Regions from separate parts of the Cupriavidus sp. CER-90 genome, predicted to be linked through region 3. Evidence: predicted binding sites of a transcription regulator. Region 3 holds the regulator's gene; each other region holds the start of a gene.
The links. Region 3 encodes FNR, which switches genes on or off when oxygen is low (the NO sensors DNR and NnrR bind a similar motif). Its sites were predicted from a motif close to TTGATNNNNATCAA; they were not measured.

Region 1 (4,579 bases), on a different contig from region 3:
CGGCGGTCGTCGAAGTAGGCGGCCTCGGCCTGCGCGGCCGTACGCTGCGTGGTGGCGTTGATGACGTACTGGATGTTCGCCTTGTGCACGGCGGCGTTGGTCACCGAACCACCGGCCGTGCCGTCGTTCGGCAGGCCGGTCCACGCGGACGCCGCGACGGCCGGGAAGCTGCCGTTGGCCGCTGCCGGCGCCCCGGCGTCAACCAGCCGCGTCAGCGGTTCCCAGACATCGAGGAAACCCTTGACCACGCGGACGCCGGCATTGGTGTCGACGGTCGCATAGCGTGCGTCACCGCGCTGGTTGGTGGCGATATTGTCGACAAACGGCAGCACCGACGCCTGTACGGGGGCGCTGTCGACAAACCCGGGATCGGCCGGCGGCGCCGGCACGGCCAGCGGCGTGGCGGTAGAGGCGCTTTGGCTGTTGTTGTCGTCGCCGCCGCCGCAGGCGCTGAGCAGGAAGGCAAGGCAGGCGACCGCAATGGCCGATGGAATCCCGGGCTGGGAAAGAGACATGACAGGGTCCTCTAGATAGAGACGGCGGGCAGGCCGTCGAAAGAGGACGCAGTCTAGGGACGTCTCATGTCATACATGTGAAACAATCGCCGCCCGTTCTCGATGGAGGATTCGGTTGACGGACATGGTGGTGACATATCCGTGTGGGCGACCGGCCCGCGCGGCTTCGCAGCTAGCCCCAGCTTCGTACGCGCCCCGTGTCCACATGAACGAAGTTCTCGGACTTGTAGAAGCCGACACCACCGGCCTGCAGCGTCTGCGCCGCATCGCGCAGGTCGGCCAGCGCCACGCCGGGCAGGCGGATGTCGATGGCCATGCCATCCATGTGCAGGCTGCGCCGGGCGACACCACCGCCGCGTGTCTTGCGCAGGCGCTCGTTGGTCACGGGGCAGCGGTAGCCCGAAATCACCTGGAACGGCGCGTCGCTACCCAATTCGCGCCGCAGCGCGAACAGCAGACCGAACAGCTTCGGGTCAATTTCACCCACCGTGCCCGAGTAGTGATCGCGCAGAAAGTGGTTGAGCGAGGTCTGCGCCTGCGGCAGAACCTGATCGCCCATGGCATAGACCAGCGAAAGGTGTTCGCCGGTATGGGTGTGTTCGAAGGACAGCGAGCGGGCATCGGGGCCCAACGCCGCCAGGGCGGCGCGAGGCGCCAGCGTCGACAGGCCCGCGCCTAGCGCGATGGCACCTGCACGATGAAAAAAACGGCGACGATGGCTGGAACTGGATTCGGACATGGAAACTTTTACAACGGCGCGGCATTCATGAAGGCCGTACGGCAGGCTTGGCACCCGTGCGCTGCCGCAGCGCCTGGTCCAGCAGTTTGTCCTGTCCGTAAATGTCAGGCACGAAGTATACCCGTCCGTCGGCGCGCGCAATGGCAGTGCCATAGGCCAGCACCACGGGCACCGGTTGCTGTAGCGCAATGGTCTTCGACTTGCCCGCCGTCATGGCCTCACGGATACGCGCCGGGGTCCACTCGGGCATGCCCTGAAGCGTGAATTGCGCCAGCGCGACAGGATCTTCCACGCGGATGCAGCCGTGACTGAAATCGCGCCGGCCACGCTTGAACAGTTCCGGCGTGGGCGTGTGGTGCAGATAGATGGCCTGGTTGTTCGGGAAGATGAACTTGATGTCCCCCAGCGCATTGAGCGGGCCGGGCCGTTGGCGGATGCGCGCCTGCCCGTTCAGCACCGCATCGACATTGGCCTGGCTGAACGTGGCATTCGCCTGGGTGCCGTAGACGAACTCGAAGCCCTGCCGCGTGAAATAGCCGGGATCGCGCTGGGATTTCGGGATGACTTCCTTGCGCGCGATCGACGACGGCACGTTCCAGTAAGGGCTGAACTCGATATAGCGCATGTCCTCCTTGAACAGCGGCGTGCGGGTATCGAGCGCCTTGCCCACGATGACCTTCATCTCCAGCCTGATGTCCAGCTTGCCTTCGTCGTAGTCGTAGGCGCGCAGCACGAATTCGGGCACGTTGACCACGATCATGCGCGGGCCTTCTGCCAGCGGCGTCCAGCGCAGGCGCTCCATCGTCAGCACGATCTGGTCGACGCGCGCGGCGGGCGTGACGTTGAGCTGGGCCAGCGTGCCCGCGCCGATCACGCCATCGGCATCGAGCGCGTGGCGCGTCTGGAACGCCTTGACGGCATCGACCAGCGTGCCTTCGTAACGCTGTGGCACCGGCGTGCCGGGTGACAGGTCGCCCAGCGCTTGCAGCCGTTGTGCCAGTTGCGGCAGGCCGGCGTAGGACTGTCCGGGCGTCAGCTTGCCGCCGGCCACCGCGGGCAGGGGAGTCTTCCAGAACGGCTCGGCGGCGAGCTTGCGATACTTCGCCAGCGCGTCGCGCAGCGTGCCGTACAGCGGGAACGACGGGGCCGCCTCGCGCATCGCGTCAGCGAGCCGGTTGGCCGCCATGGCGTTGCGCAAGTAGCTTTCCGGATCGAACGGGGGCAGATTGCCGACCGAGAAATTCGCATGGACCTTGCGCGGATCGACGCGACCCCGATGCAGATCGGCCAGATATCGCTTCATGGCATCCGTGAGGGCACCGTCAAAGCGTTGCGCCGCGTCCGACGCTGGCGTCGGGGCATCGACCAGCTGCGCCAACGCGCGCTGCAGGCCATCGGCGTCGTAGTCGCGCGGGTCCAGCCCATCGGTGCTGGCGCCATTCAACGCCTTGACCGCGGCTTGTGCGGCCTGAGAGGGGCGCCCATCGGCAAACCAGAGCAGACCCTGCGGCGGCTGGGCCCACGCCGGCGAAGCACTGCACAGCAGCCAGGCCGCGCCAGCACTGGCAAGGCATGCAATGCGGGCGGGGACAGGCGCGGAAAACCGCGCGGCAATGTGTGAAAGACGCCGCAAACGAACGGCCGTGGCGGTCGCCGTCGAGGCTGGCATGGCTGCAGGGGCAACAGTCATCGTATGAAGGTCGATAGCGTTTGTCCTTTGCGTATCGTATCCGAACATCGTGACGTATCCCTCCCTTGGTACATCTGAAAACAAAGTTTCTGCTATTGACCAGCGTTTGATGCAGGTCAATTAACAAGCCATGCCGCGAACTATGCTGTCTACAGCGACAACGTCAATGCGGAGGTGGATCGATGTACGAACGAATTCTCGTGGCAGTGGACGGCGGCCCATCGTCGGAACTAGCCATTTCGCAGGCAGTGGGGCTGGCCAAGCAGCTGTCGGCCGAAGTCAAGGTGCTGTTCGTGGTTGACGACAGCGAACTGTTCTTCGAATACGCCCATATTGACCCCAGCCAGATCGTGGGCGGCATGATCGAGGTGGGCCAGAAGGCCCTGGCGACCGCCGCACGGCGCTTCGAGAATGCCAATGTCCGCTGCCTCACCGAACTGGCCGAAAAGCCAGTGTCGCCCGGCAATATCTCCGGAACCATCGTCAAATGCGCCGATCATTGGCCGGCCGATCTGATCATCATGGGCACCCACGGCCGGCGCGGCATGCGGCGCGTGATCATGGGGAGCGTGTCGGAAGGCGTGATTTCGAAGTCCAGCAAGCCAGTCCTGCTGATTCGCGGCGAGACCGTGCATTGATGTGTCCACCCGCCGGCCCGGCTCGCCGATTGAGGACGATCCGGGCTAGCGTTTCAACGATGCCTGCACGCTGAGCAGGTTCTGCGGCATGACCCGGATCAGCCCGCCCCGGGGGCTGTCAATGTCGGCGATCAGTGCCAGCGACAACGACACGGTCAGCGGCACCACCAGCAGCAGGACGATCTTGGTGCTCTCGGTGCGCGCGCCGTAGCCCTGCATCAGGCTGCTGCAGAAGGCGATGATGATCATCAGCCCCCAGGCCGCCAGCGGTATGTGATTGCGCCAGGCCGCTTCCGTATAGCCCTGCGAATTGATCACGTCGTTCATGCCGGCCACCACCAGCGCCGTGATCGGATTCGGCGCCGTACGGGCGCCGTCGCGCACCCCCTTCCACATCTCGTCTTCGATCTGCGCCGTCGCGGCCTCGATGTCGTCGACTTGCGCCGCATCGCGGGTCAGGTAGTAGTGGATACGCTGATCCAGATAGCGCACCAGCAACGACTTGAGCGCGTCGGTGTCCCGTTCCAGCAATTCCACGCGCAGATACTCGGTGCCGATCGCGTTGGCTTCCTCTTCCTCCAGATTCTTGCGCTGGTCGTACCGGCCCACGGCCATCGACAGCGTGAACCCGATCAGCAGGGCCAGCAGCGTCAGCGTGGCCCCCTGGATGATGTTGAAGTCGTCGCGGCCGTCGCTGCCCAGCGGACGCATGCGGCGCAGCACCAGCGCGCCGATGGCCGTGGCAATGCCCATCAATACCAGCAGCACGACAAACAGCAGGCCCGGATGGCTGATGAGCGGTCGCATGGCAGATCTCAGATCAGTGGTAGGCCCATGCTGCCCAAGCCGGGCCGGTGGATCAAGTGAAAGCTTCTTTTGCCCATCTTGAACGGATTCTTCGGGTCCGCCATCCCCTTTGCGCCGGCACCCGGTTTCCGCTCCTTATCGATTTCATTGCGATAACTTTTCTTATCGCAATATATCCATGCGAATGCTA
Region 2 (4,579 bases), 1.6 Mb from region 3:
AGACGCTGGTCAAGGAAATCATGACCACCGCCGTGATTTACGTACGTGCCGATCAGAGCACAGACGACTGCATGGCGCTGATGACCAGGCATCGCCTGCGTCACCTGCCGGTGATGGATGGCGACACGCTGATGGGGATGTTGTCGATCGGCGACCTCGTCAACGACATCATCAGCGAGCAACGCTTCACGATCGAACAGCTGGAACACTACATCACGGGCGGCTCGCGCTAGCCGCCCCCACCGCGGGCGAATCCAACCGTCTCACCCCGGGCACGTGGCGAACGTGCCCGGGCGTCGCTTGGCCTGTGGTTTTTGTCCCATCGCCGCCTTTTGCGGGCAATCGGCTCGAGCGAAAAAATACTAAGCATGCATATAATTATGCGGTCACTGAATAAGGCCGCGTCGATGCCGTGCGGCCTGTCGTTTTTGTGATCTGTGCAGCACCATCGGCGCCCCCACACCCTCCGCATCCCATTGCATGTCATCGCCCTCGCCTTCCCCGTCCGTCACGCTGGACGCCGCTCCCGATGCCCACGACCACGCCGCGATCATGCGCGTAATTGGCGGCATCGTGCTCTGTATCCTGCTCGCCGCGCTCGACCAGACCGTGGTCATTCCGGCCGTGCCGGCCATCGCCAACGACCTGAACGGTTTCGGCCATCTGTCGTGGATCGTCACGGCCTATCTGATCGTGTCGACGGTCACCACGCCGCTCTACGGCAAGCTGTCGGACAGTTTCGGCCGCCGGCGCCTGCTGATGCTGGCGATTTCGCTATTTATCGCCGCATCGGTGGCCTGCGCGCTGGCGCAGTCGCTGACGCAGCTGATCCTGTTCCGCGCGCTGCAGGGCGTGGGCGGCGGCGGGCTGATGTCGCTGGCCCAGGCGGCCATCGCCGATGTGGTGGCGCCGCGCCAGCGCGGCCGCTACCAGGGCTACCTGGCGACGGTGTGGGCGGTCTCCTCGATTGCGGGGCCGCTGGTGGGCGGCTGGGTGTCCGACCACATGTCGTGGCGCTGGCTGTTCTGGATCAACGTGCCGCTGGGCCTGCTGGCGATGGCCATGTGCTATCGCGGTCTGGCGCACCTGCGTGCCCGGGGCGGCCGGCCGCAGGTGGACTGGCTGGGCGCCAGCCTGCTGGCGGTCGCCATCGTCGCCTTTCTGCTGGCGATGAGCTGGGCGGGCGAAGCCTTCGACTGGATCTCGCTGGAAATGGGCGGCCTGCTTCTGCTGACGCTGGTGGCCGTGGCGCTGCTGGCCTGGCAGGAACGGCGCGCCGCCGATCCGATGCTGCCGCCGCGCCTGTTCGCCAACCGCGCCTATGTGATGGGCGTGGGCGCCTCGTCGCTGGCTGCGCTCAACATCTTCCTGTGCATCTTCGCGCTGCCGCTGCACTTCCAGCTGGTGCGTGATGCCGATGCCTCGACGTCGGGCCTGCTGGTGGTGCCGTTCCTGCTGTCCACGGTGGCCGGCAACTTCGTGGTGGCGTGGCTGGCGCCTCGCCTGGGACGCATGCGCGAGATCCTGACCGGCGGCTACGTGGCCGCCGCCGTGGGGCTGGTGTCGCTGGCCACGGTCACGGCCGCCGTGCCCACGACGCTGGTACTGGCGGCGATGACGATTGCCGGCATCGGCCTGGGCATGTCGATGGTGGGCACGCTGATTTCGGTGCAGAACGCGCTGGAGCGCCGCGACATGGGCGCCGGCACCGGCGCGCTGCTGGTGATCCGCTCGCTGGGCAGTGCCCTGGGCGGCGCACTGGCCGGCACGCTGCTGGCGATGGAATTCCGCGACGCGCTGGCGCGCTCGGGCGTGAACCAGGCGCTGGACCTGGGCTCGCTGCGCCATGGCAGCGAGGCGATGGCCCATCTGTCGCCGGCCGTGCATCAGGTGCTGGCGGGCGGCGTGGAAGCGGGCTTTCACATGATCTTCGCGGCGGGCGCGGTCGCGGCCATCATCGCGCTGGTCATCGTGCGACGCATGCCGGACCTGGAACTGCGCAGCAGCGTGACCGAACACGCGGCCAAGATTCATATGGATTGAAGGTCGTCCGGGGCCGGGGGCGCCTGCCGCTGCCGCCCCGCGTCATGACGCGAATCGCCCGAGGGCGTAGACTTTGCTGCACTACAGGAAACCGGAGCCCGTACCCATGTCTCGCGAACGCACCCTGGCAACTGCAGTCCACATGGACCGGATGCGGCAACACTTCCAGCGCACCGCCCTGCTGGGCGCGTTGGGCCTGGCCGCCGCGGCCGCCATGCTGCCGCACCCTGCCCGCGCGGCAGACAAGTCTGCCACGGTGTCGGCACAGCCGGCCGGTAACTGCCCGGCGTCGCTGAATTTCCGTTTCCCGCGGCTGCAGGACGAATCGCCCCAGAACCTGTGCCAGTACGCCGGCAAGGTCGTGCTGGTGGTCAATACGGCCAGCTATTGCGGCTTCACGCCGCAATACGAAGGCCTGGAGGCGCTTTACGCCAAGTACCGCGAGCGCGGCCTGGTGGTACTGGGCTTCCCGTCGAACGACTTCTCGCAGGAGCCCGGTTCGGCCAAGGAAATTTCGGACTTCTGCTACAACACCTACGGCGTCAAGTTCCCGATGCTCGGCAAGTCCCACGTGCGCGGCGGCGAAGCCAACCCGATGTACGTGTTGCTGACCAAGGAAACCGGCACCGCGCCGAAGTGGAATTTCTACAAATACCTGATCGACCGCAAGGGCCAGGTCGTGGGCAGCTACAACAGCATGGTCAAGCCCGACGACAAGCAGTTCGTGGCCAAGATCGAAGAATTGCTGTCCACGCGCTGAATGGCCCCGCAGCCGGCGCCCGTCCGGCTTTTTCGGCCCGCTTTCCATGATTTTTGATTCACATCAATTGAAAACACTGCGCAACTGAGTACTTTCGCCGCTTAAAAATAAACACAAGCGGTTGAGGGAGTCATGAGCAAGGTGCTTTACGAATGCAACGGGCATGTCTGCCTGGCGTTTACGGACCTGGTCGACGATACGCATGGCGATGCGGTGCAGAGCAACCAGTTCCTGGTGGTCAATCACGGGCACGCGGCCCTGATCGACCCGGGCGGGCAGATGACCTATAGCGAGCTGTACATGACGATCAGCCGCTATTTCCCGCCCAAGCAGCTCGATTACGTACTGGCGTCGCACGCCGATCCCGACATTGTGGCGTCGGTGGGGCGCTGGCTGACGGCGTCCGACAGCCGCGTGCTGATCTCCGAGGTCTGGGCGCGCTTCCTGCCGCATTTCTGCCAGACCGGCAAGACCGCCGGGCGCATTGTCCCGATTCCCGATGCGGGCATGGTGGTGCCGCTGGGCAAGTCGTCGATCATGGCCGTGCCGGCCCATTTCCTGCATTCCGAGGGCAATTTCCAGTTTTTCGATCCGATCAGCAGAATCCTGTTTTCGGGCGATCTCGGGGCGTCGATGACCTCGACGGAAGACGCGCGCGGCGACGTGACCGATTTCGATGCCCACGCGGCCCGCATGCTGGGGTTCCACCGCCGCTACATGAGCGGCAACAAGGCCTGCCGGCTATGGGCGGCCATGGCGCGCACGCTTGATATCCAGTGCATCGTGCCGCAGCACGGGCCGTCGATCCGGGGGCGCCAGATGGTGGCGCGGTTCATCGACTGGGTCGAGCAGCTCCAGTGCGGGCTGGACCTGATCGACGCCAGTCACTATCAGCTGCCCACGCAGGTCCTGCGCTGATCCTGCGCTGAACCTGCGGGCGCGCCGTCAGTCGCGCACCAGGCCTTCGGCCCGCATTGCCGCCTGTACGGCCGCGCGCGCGGCCACGCGCGACAGATATTCCTGCAGCTTCGGGTACGCATCGAGCTTCAGGTGCAGCAGCCGGGCCCAGCTGACGATCGTGAAGCAGTACGCATCGGCCACGCTGAACTGGCTGCCCAGCAGGTAATCGCGCGACGCCAGGTGTTCGTCCAGTTCGCCAAAACGCTTGTGCAGCTTGGCCTTGCAGGCCTCGACGGTGCTGGCGTCGGTTTCCTTGTGCCACAGCCACGGGCTGAACACCTTGTGCAGTTCGGTGGAGATCAGCGTCAGCCAGCCCACGGCCTCCAGCCGGGCCTGGCTGCCGGGCGCGGGCAGCAGGTTGCGTGCCGGCACCTGGTCGGCGATGAACTGGAGCAGGGCGGACGCCTCGCTGTGGCGCGACCCGTCATCGAGCTGCAGCAGTGGCACATAGCCGCGCGGGTGGATGGCGTAGTAGTCGTTGGTGCCGTTTTCGGGCTCGGCCAGCGTGTGATGGATCAGGTCGACGCGGGCCAGCGTGACGGGCAGGCCGGCTTCGCGCAGGGCGATATGAACGGCCATCGAGCAGGCGGCGGGCGAGTAGTAGAGCTTCATGGGATTCCTTGGGAGACGGCACGGCGCGGAGTGCGGCGTGCGGTGATGGCAGTCTAGGCAGCGGCCCGGGCCCCCACAATGCGTGGCGATGCACAGCGGGTATGCAAAGATGCATGGCCTGCATGATGTGTCAGAAGAACGCCGACGCAGGCCGCTCGGGGACGGGCGTGCGGGGCCGCGCGCGGGCCGCTGGCTTGCGATATG
Region 3 (4,579 bases):
TGCGATCCTCGAGCTTCTTGATCACGTCCGTGCTGACCGTCACGCCCCGGATTTCCTCGATATCGCCACGGGTGACAGGCTGGCGATACGCGATGATCGCCAGCGTCTCCATGACCGCACGCGAGTACTTGGGGGGCTTTTCCGGATTCAGCCGGTCGAGAAATTCCCGCATCTCGGGGCGGCTCTGGAAGCGCCAGCCGCTGGCCAGCGCCACGAGTTCGACCCCGCGCGGCCGCCAGTCCTGCCGCAGTTCCTCGAGCAGCACCCGGATCGTGTCGGCACCGACGTCGTCGGCAAACAACCGTCGCAGATCGCCAACGCGCAGCGGCTCCTGCGCACAGATCAGCGCGGTCTCGAGGACGATCTTCGCCTCTTGGGTATTCATGTGATTGCGTGCAGCCTGTCTTTGCACCTGCCCCCGGACGAATCCCGGAGCACTGGAGATTGCAGATACAGCGAGGCCGAAGCCGCCGCCATTTCATCGCGCAGCCAGCTCGCCTGCCAAATGCAGCGCAGCCGTGCGCACCTCGTTCTTTTGCATCGAATTGCCGGGTCGATCCGGCAGGAGATCGTCCGGCGATGGCCAGTTTCACCAGTCAACGGACCTCTTGCGTCGCGCCTTCTCCCTTCGGGGCGGACATTCGCCAGGGCCACCAGATGGCCAAGACGGCAAGAAACAAAACGGTATCGGCTCAGGCAACCCTGCCCTGACCGGCGCCATCTTCCCAACCGCAGCCGGTCTTTTAACCAGATCTTTTGAACCGGATGGACTGTTGAGACGTTCTCGGCGCACCGGAGCGGCCGAAAACCCTGGGCACGCTCCCCAGATCAGGAATGCGGCCCCAGCGGCGCCCCGAGCAATGGTGCGGCGCGATACCGTGGTTCCGTCGATTGTATGGCATTCCCGGCCCCGCCCGCAACCCGCCCTTGTGGCCGATTCAGAACACCACGCAAAAGCCGTGTTGGGCCAGCGTGTCCGGGAGCCAGATCGACCGGGCCACGCCGAGCACGCCGAAGCCGATCACCACCAGCCCCGACGCGACCCGCACCGCAGGTTTGCGCGAGAGTTGCCGCAGGTACCCCGACAGCCCCGAGATCACCAGCAGGTTGGGCAGCGTGCCCAGTCCGAACGCGCCCATCACGAGCGCGCCCGACACCGCGTTGCCTGCCAGCAGTGCCAGCGCCAATGCGCCATAGATCATTCCGCATGGCACCAGCCCCCAGGCCAGACCCATACCGTATCGGCGCAACAGCGGCCTTGCGCGACGCTCGCCGCGTAGCCGCACCGGCAGTCGGGCGGTCATGGCCCGCGCACGCTGCACCACGTGCACGGCGGCCAGCGAGGCCAGCCGCTCGATCCAGTCGGAACGCATCACGCGTCCACGCAACAGCCACACACCGGTGAGCACCAGCATCATGCTGCCCGCTGCATAAAGCCATCGCTGCATTGGCAGATACTCCTGCCGCCACGCCGTCGCACCGACAGCACCCATCACCGCACCCAGCAGCATGTATGTCGTGATGCGGCCCGCATGCATGATGCACAGCGCAGTCCACCACTGGCGAGCGGTACGGTGTATGACAATTGCCACATCGCGGTGCTGTTTCTGCTCCGCGGCAATAGCAATTCCTCCACACATGGCCGCGCAATGCATGCCACCGAGCAATGCCATCAGAAAAACGCTTAAAAGCACACCAAAAGGCAACTGTTCCTCGCTTCTGCGTCACATGACGCTGTAAAATGCCTGCATCGCGCCCTCGCTGCAAGCGCATTCATAACGAGCACTTCAATTGTTGACTTCCATTCCCGTCACCGAGATGTCGCCCCGTTGCTCAACGTGTGCCATGGGCCAGCTTTGCCTGCCCGTGGGCATGTCGCAACAAGACCTGGCGAAGATGGACACGCTCGTGCAGGAACGCGTGCGTGTTCACAAGGGCGAAACGCTTTACCGCATGGGCGAACCGCTCAATGCGGTCTACGCCATTCGCTTCGGCACACTGAAGACGCACGTCACGATGGAAGACGGGCGCACACAGATCACGGGCTTCCACCTGCCCGGTGAAGTCATCGGCCTCGATGGCCTCAGCGAGATGCAGCACGCGTCCGACGCCACCGCGCTGGAAGACGCCGAAGTCTGCGTCGTACGCTACGACGACCTGCAATCGCTGTCGAGCATCCTGCCCTCCCTGCAAGGCCAGTTCCTGCGTCTGATGAGCAAGGAAATCTCGCAGGACCAGGTCATGCTGATCACGCTCGGATCGATGCGCGCCGAAGAGCGTTTGGCGGCATTTCTCGTCAACATGTCCGAGCGTCTGTCGGCACGCGGTTATTCGTCCACCGAGTTCGTGCTGCGCATGAGCCGCGAGGAAATCGGCAGCTACCTGGGCCTGAAACTCGAGACCGTCAGCCGCCTGTTCTCGCGCTTTGCCGAAGCAGGCCTGATCCAGATTCGTCAGCGACATGTGAAGCTCGTCGATATGGCAGGCATCAAGCAGGTGTACAGCCGGTCCTGCTGAATGCCTGGGCCACACATCACGACAAAGGCCGCGCCGGAGCCATCCAGCGCGGCCTTTCTGTTTGCAGCGCCTGTTCTGCATTGCTATTCGAGTTCATCGGTGTCGCTGAGCTTCACCGGCATCGTGTACAGCGTGAGGCCGCTGGACAACGCGCAGAACAACCACGCGACCAGGAAGCCAACGGTGTAGATCGCCTGCCGGGAAGCTTCCACCGGTTGTCCGAAGAAGCTGAGGTCGCCGGGATCCACCACCGAGAACACCACCGCCGTGGCCGCACCGCCCATCAGAAACGCCGGCCATAGCACCCACATCAGCCAGCGCAGTCTCATGGGCGCCTCGCAGCGGGTTCAGCGCGGTCGGCACCGGCCTTCTCGACCACTAGGCCGTGGCGCGTGGCATCGGTCACCGGCACATCGGCATGGGTGTTTGCCAGCCAGATCGTGATACCGCAGGCGACCATCGCCAGCAGCGGACCACTCATCAGAATCCAGGGCCATGGCTCCCTGTACCAGGGCTTTGCGGGGTGTTGGGTCATTGCGCTCTCCTATTGGCATTCGTCCCGGCTCACCATCCGTGACAGCATCACAGATCGCGAGGCACGATGAAACTCGTGCTTTGCCGGATATCCACTTTCCGATCGGTTTCGGTCTCGGCGGTGACCGTCACCTCGATCTTGTGCGTACCCTGCTTCGCATCGTCGATCGGCACACGAATCCGGATCGGCAGCAGCCGGTTCGACGTGGGCGACAGCGATTCCGCGCCATGGTCGTACTCCACGACCATGCCCTGCAACGCGTCGCTCTGCGCCTGCACGTGAAACTTCATCGGCGCCTCGGTGGCATTGATCAGCTGCAGCCGGTACACGTTCTCGATCCAGCGCCCTTCCACTTCGCGCCCGAGCGCGCCACGATCGCGAATGATGTCGACCTTGAGCGGCGCCCGCATGGCCAGCGATGTGACGAAGCCCGCCGTCAAGGCGAGCCAGATCGCCGTGTAGACGATCGTGCGCGGACGCATCAGCCGCTTGCGGGCATCCGATGCCGACAGCTTCTTGCGCATCGCGTTTTCCGATGTGTACCGGATCAACCCGCGCGGATACTCCATCTTGTCCATGACCTGGTCGCAGGCGTCGATGCACGCGCCGCAGCCGATGCACTCGTACTGCAGGCCGTCGCGGATGTCGATCCCGGTCGGACACACCTGTACGCAGATGCTGCAGTTCACGCAGTCGCCCAGGCCAGCCGCGTGGTGGTCCGCCTTGCGCGACCGGCTGCCGCGCGGTTCGCCACGGCCCACGTCATAGGTGACGACGTAGGTGTCGCGGTCCACCATCACGCTCTGGAAGCGCGCGTACGGACACATGTACTTGCACACCTGCTCGCGCATGAAGCCGGCGTTGCCCCACGTGGCAAACGCATAGAACAGCATCCAGAACGCCTGCCACGGGCCCAGGGTCCAGTGCAGGACCTCGCCGCCCAGTTCGCGGATCGGTGCGAAATAGCCGATGAACGTAAAGCCCGTCCACAGCGCGATCAGGATCCACAGCGCGTGCTTGGTCGCCTTGAGGCGAATCTTGCGCAGGCTCCACGGATCGCCGTCCAGCCGGATGCGGGCGATGCGGTCGCCCTCCACCCGGCGCTCGATCCACATGAAGATCTCGGTATAGACCGTCTGTGGGCACGCGTACCCGCAGAACAACCGTCCGGCGATGGCCGTAAACAGGAACAGTGCCAGCGCCGAGATGACCAGCAGCACCGCCAGGTAGATCACGTCCTGCGGCCACAGCACCAGGCCGAAGATGTAGAACTTGCGGGCGCCGAGATCGAACAGGACGGCCTGCCGGTCGTTCCATTGCAGCCACGGCGTGCCGTAGTAGACCAGTTGCGTGAGGATGACCAGCCAGACCCGCCAGCTCGAAAAAGCGCCCGTGACCGAGCGCGGGTAGATCTTGCGCCGGACTTCGTACAGGGCCTCTTCGGTGGCGTCGGCCGCCGGCTTTGGCGGCGGTGCGGGCCGCCAGGCGGCCTCGCTTGATTCGCGTGTAGTGGGGGGAGATTCCAGG

Region 1: a site for FNR is predicted at 3,051-3,064, ahead of AC24R4_RS01640 (universal stress protein). Genes of this name have one in related genera too.
Region 2: a site for FNR is predicted at 2,857-2,870, ahead of AC24R4_RS16440 (oxygen-binding di-iron domain-containing protein). Genes of this name have one in related genera too.

The regions. Positions count from the first base shown of each region.
Region 1 covers NZ_JBYGYM010000001.1:367,591-372,169, forward strand. Annotated here, with positions in the region: gene AC24R4_RS01625 (acid phosphatase) at 1-515, opposite strand, end outside; gene mepK (peptidoglycan L,D-endopeptidase MepK) at 688-1,254, opposite strand; gene AC24R4_RS01635 (L,D-transpeptidase family protein) at 1,280-2,923, opposite strand; gene AC24R4_RS01640 (universal stress protein) at 3,127-3,582, shown strand; gene AC24R4_RS01645 (bestrophin-like domain) at 3,628-4,389, opposite strand.
Region 2 covers NZ_JBYGYM010000002.1:1,274,787-1,279,365, reverse strand. Annotated here, with positions in the region: gene AC24R4_RS16455 (CBS domain-containing protein) at 1-233, shown strand, start outside; gene AC24R4_RS16450 (MDR family MFS transporter) at 553-2,043, shown strand; gene AC24R4_RS16445 (glutathione peroxidase) at 2,186-2,803, shown strand; gene AC24R4_RS16440 (oxygen-binding di-iron domain-containing protein) at 2,936-3,721, shown strand; gene gstA (glutathione transferase GstA) at 3,749-4,375, opposite strand.
Region 3 covers NZ_JBYGYM010000002.1:2,830,375-2,834,953, reverse strand. Annotated here, with positions in the region: gene scpB (SMC-Scp complex subunit ScpB) at 1-385, opposite strand, end outside; gene AC24R4_RS23585 (sulfite exporter TauE/SafE family protein) at 939-1,706, opposite strand; gene fnr (fumarate/nitrate reduction transcriptional regulator Fnr) at 1,792-2,517, shown strand; gene AC24R4_RS23575 (hypothetical protein) at 2,601-2,846, opposite strand; gene AC24R4_RS23570 (FixH family protein) at 2,843-3,052, opposite strand; gene ccoG (cytochrome c oxidase accessory protein CcoG) at 3,100-4,579, opposite strand, start outside.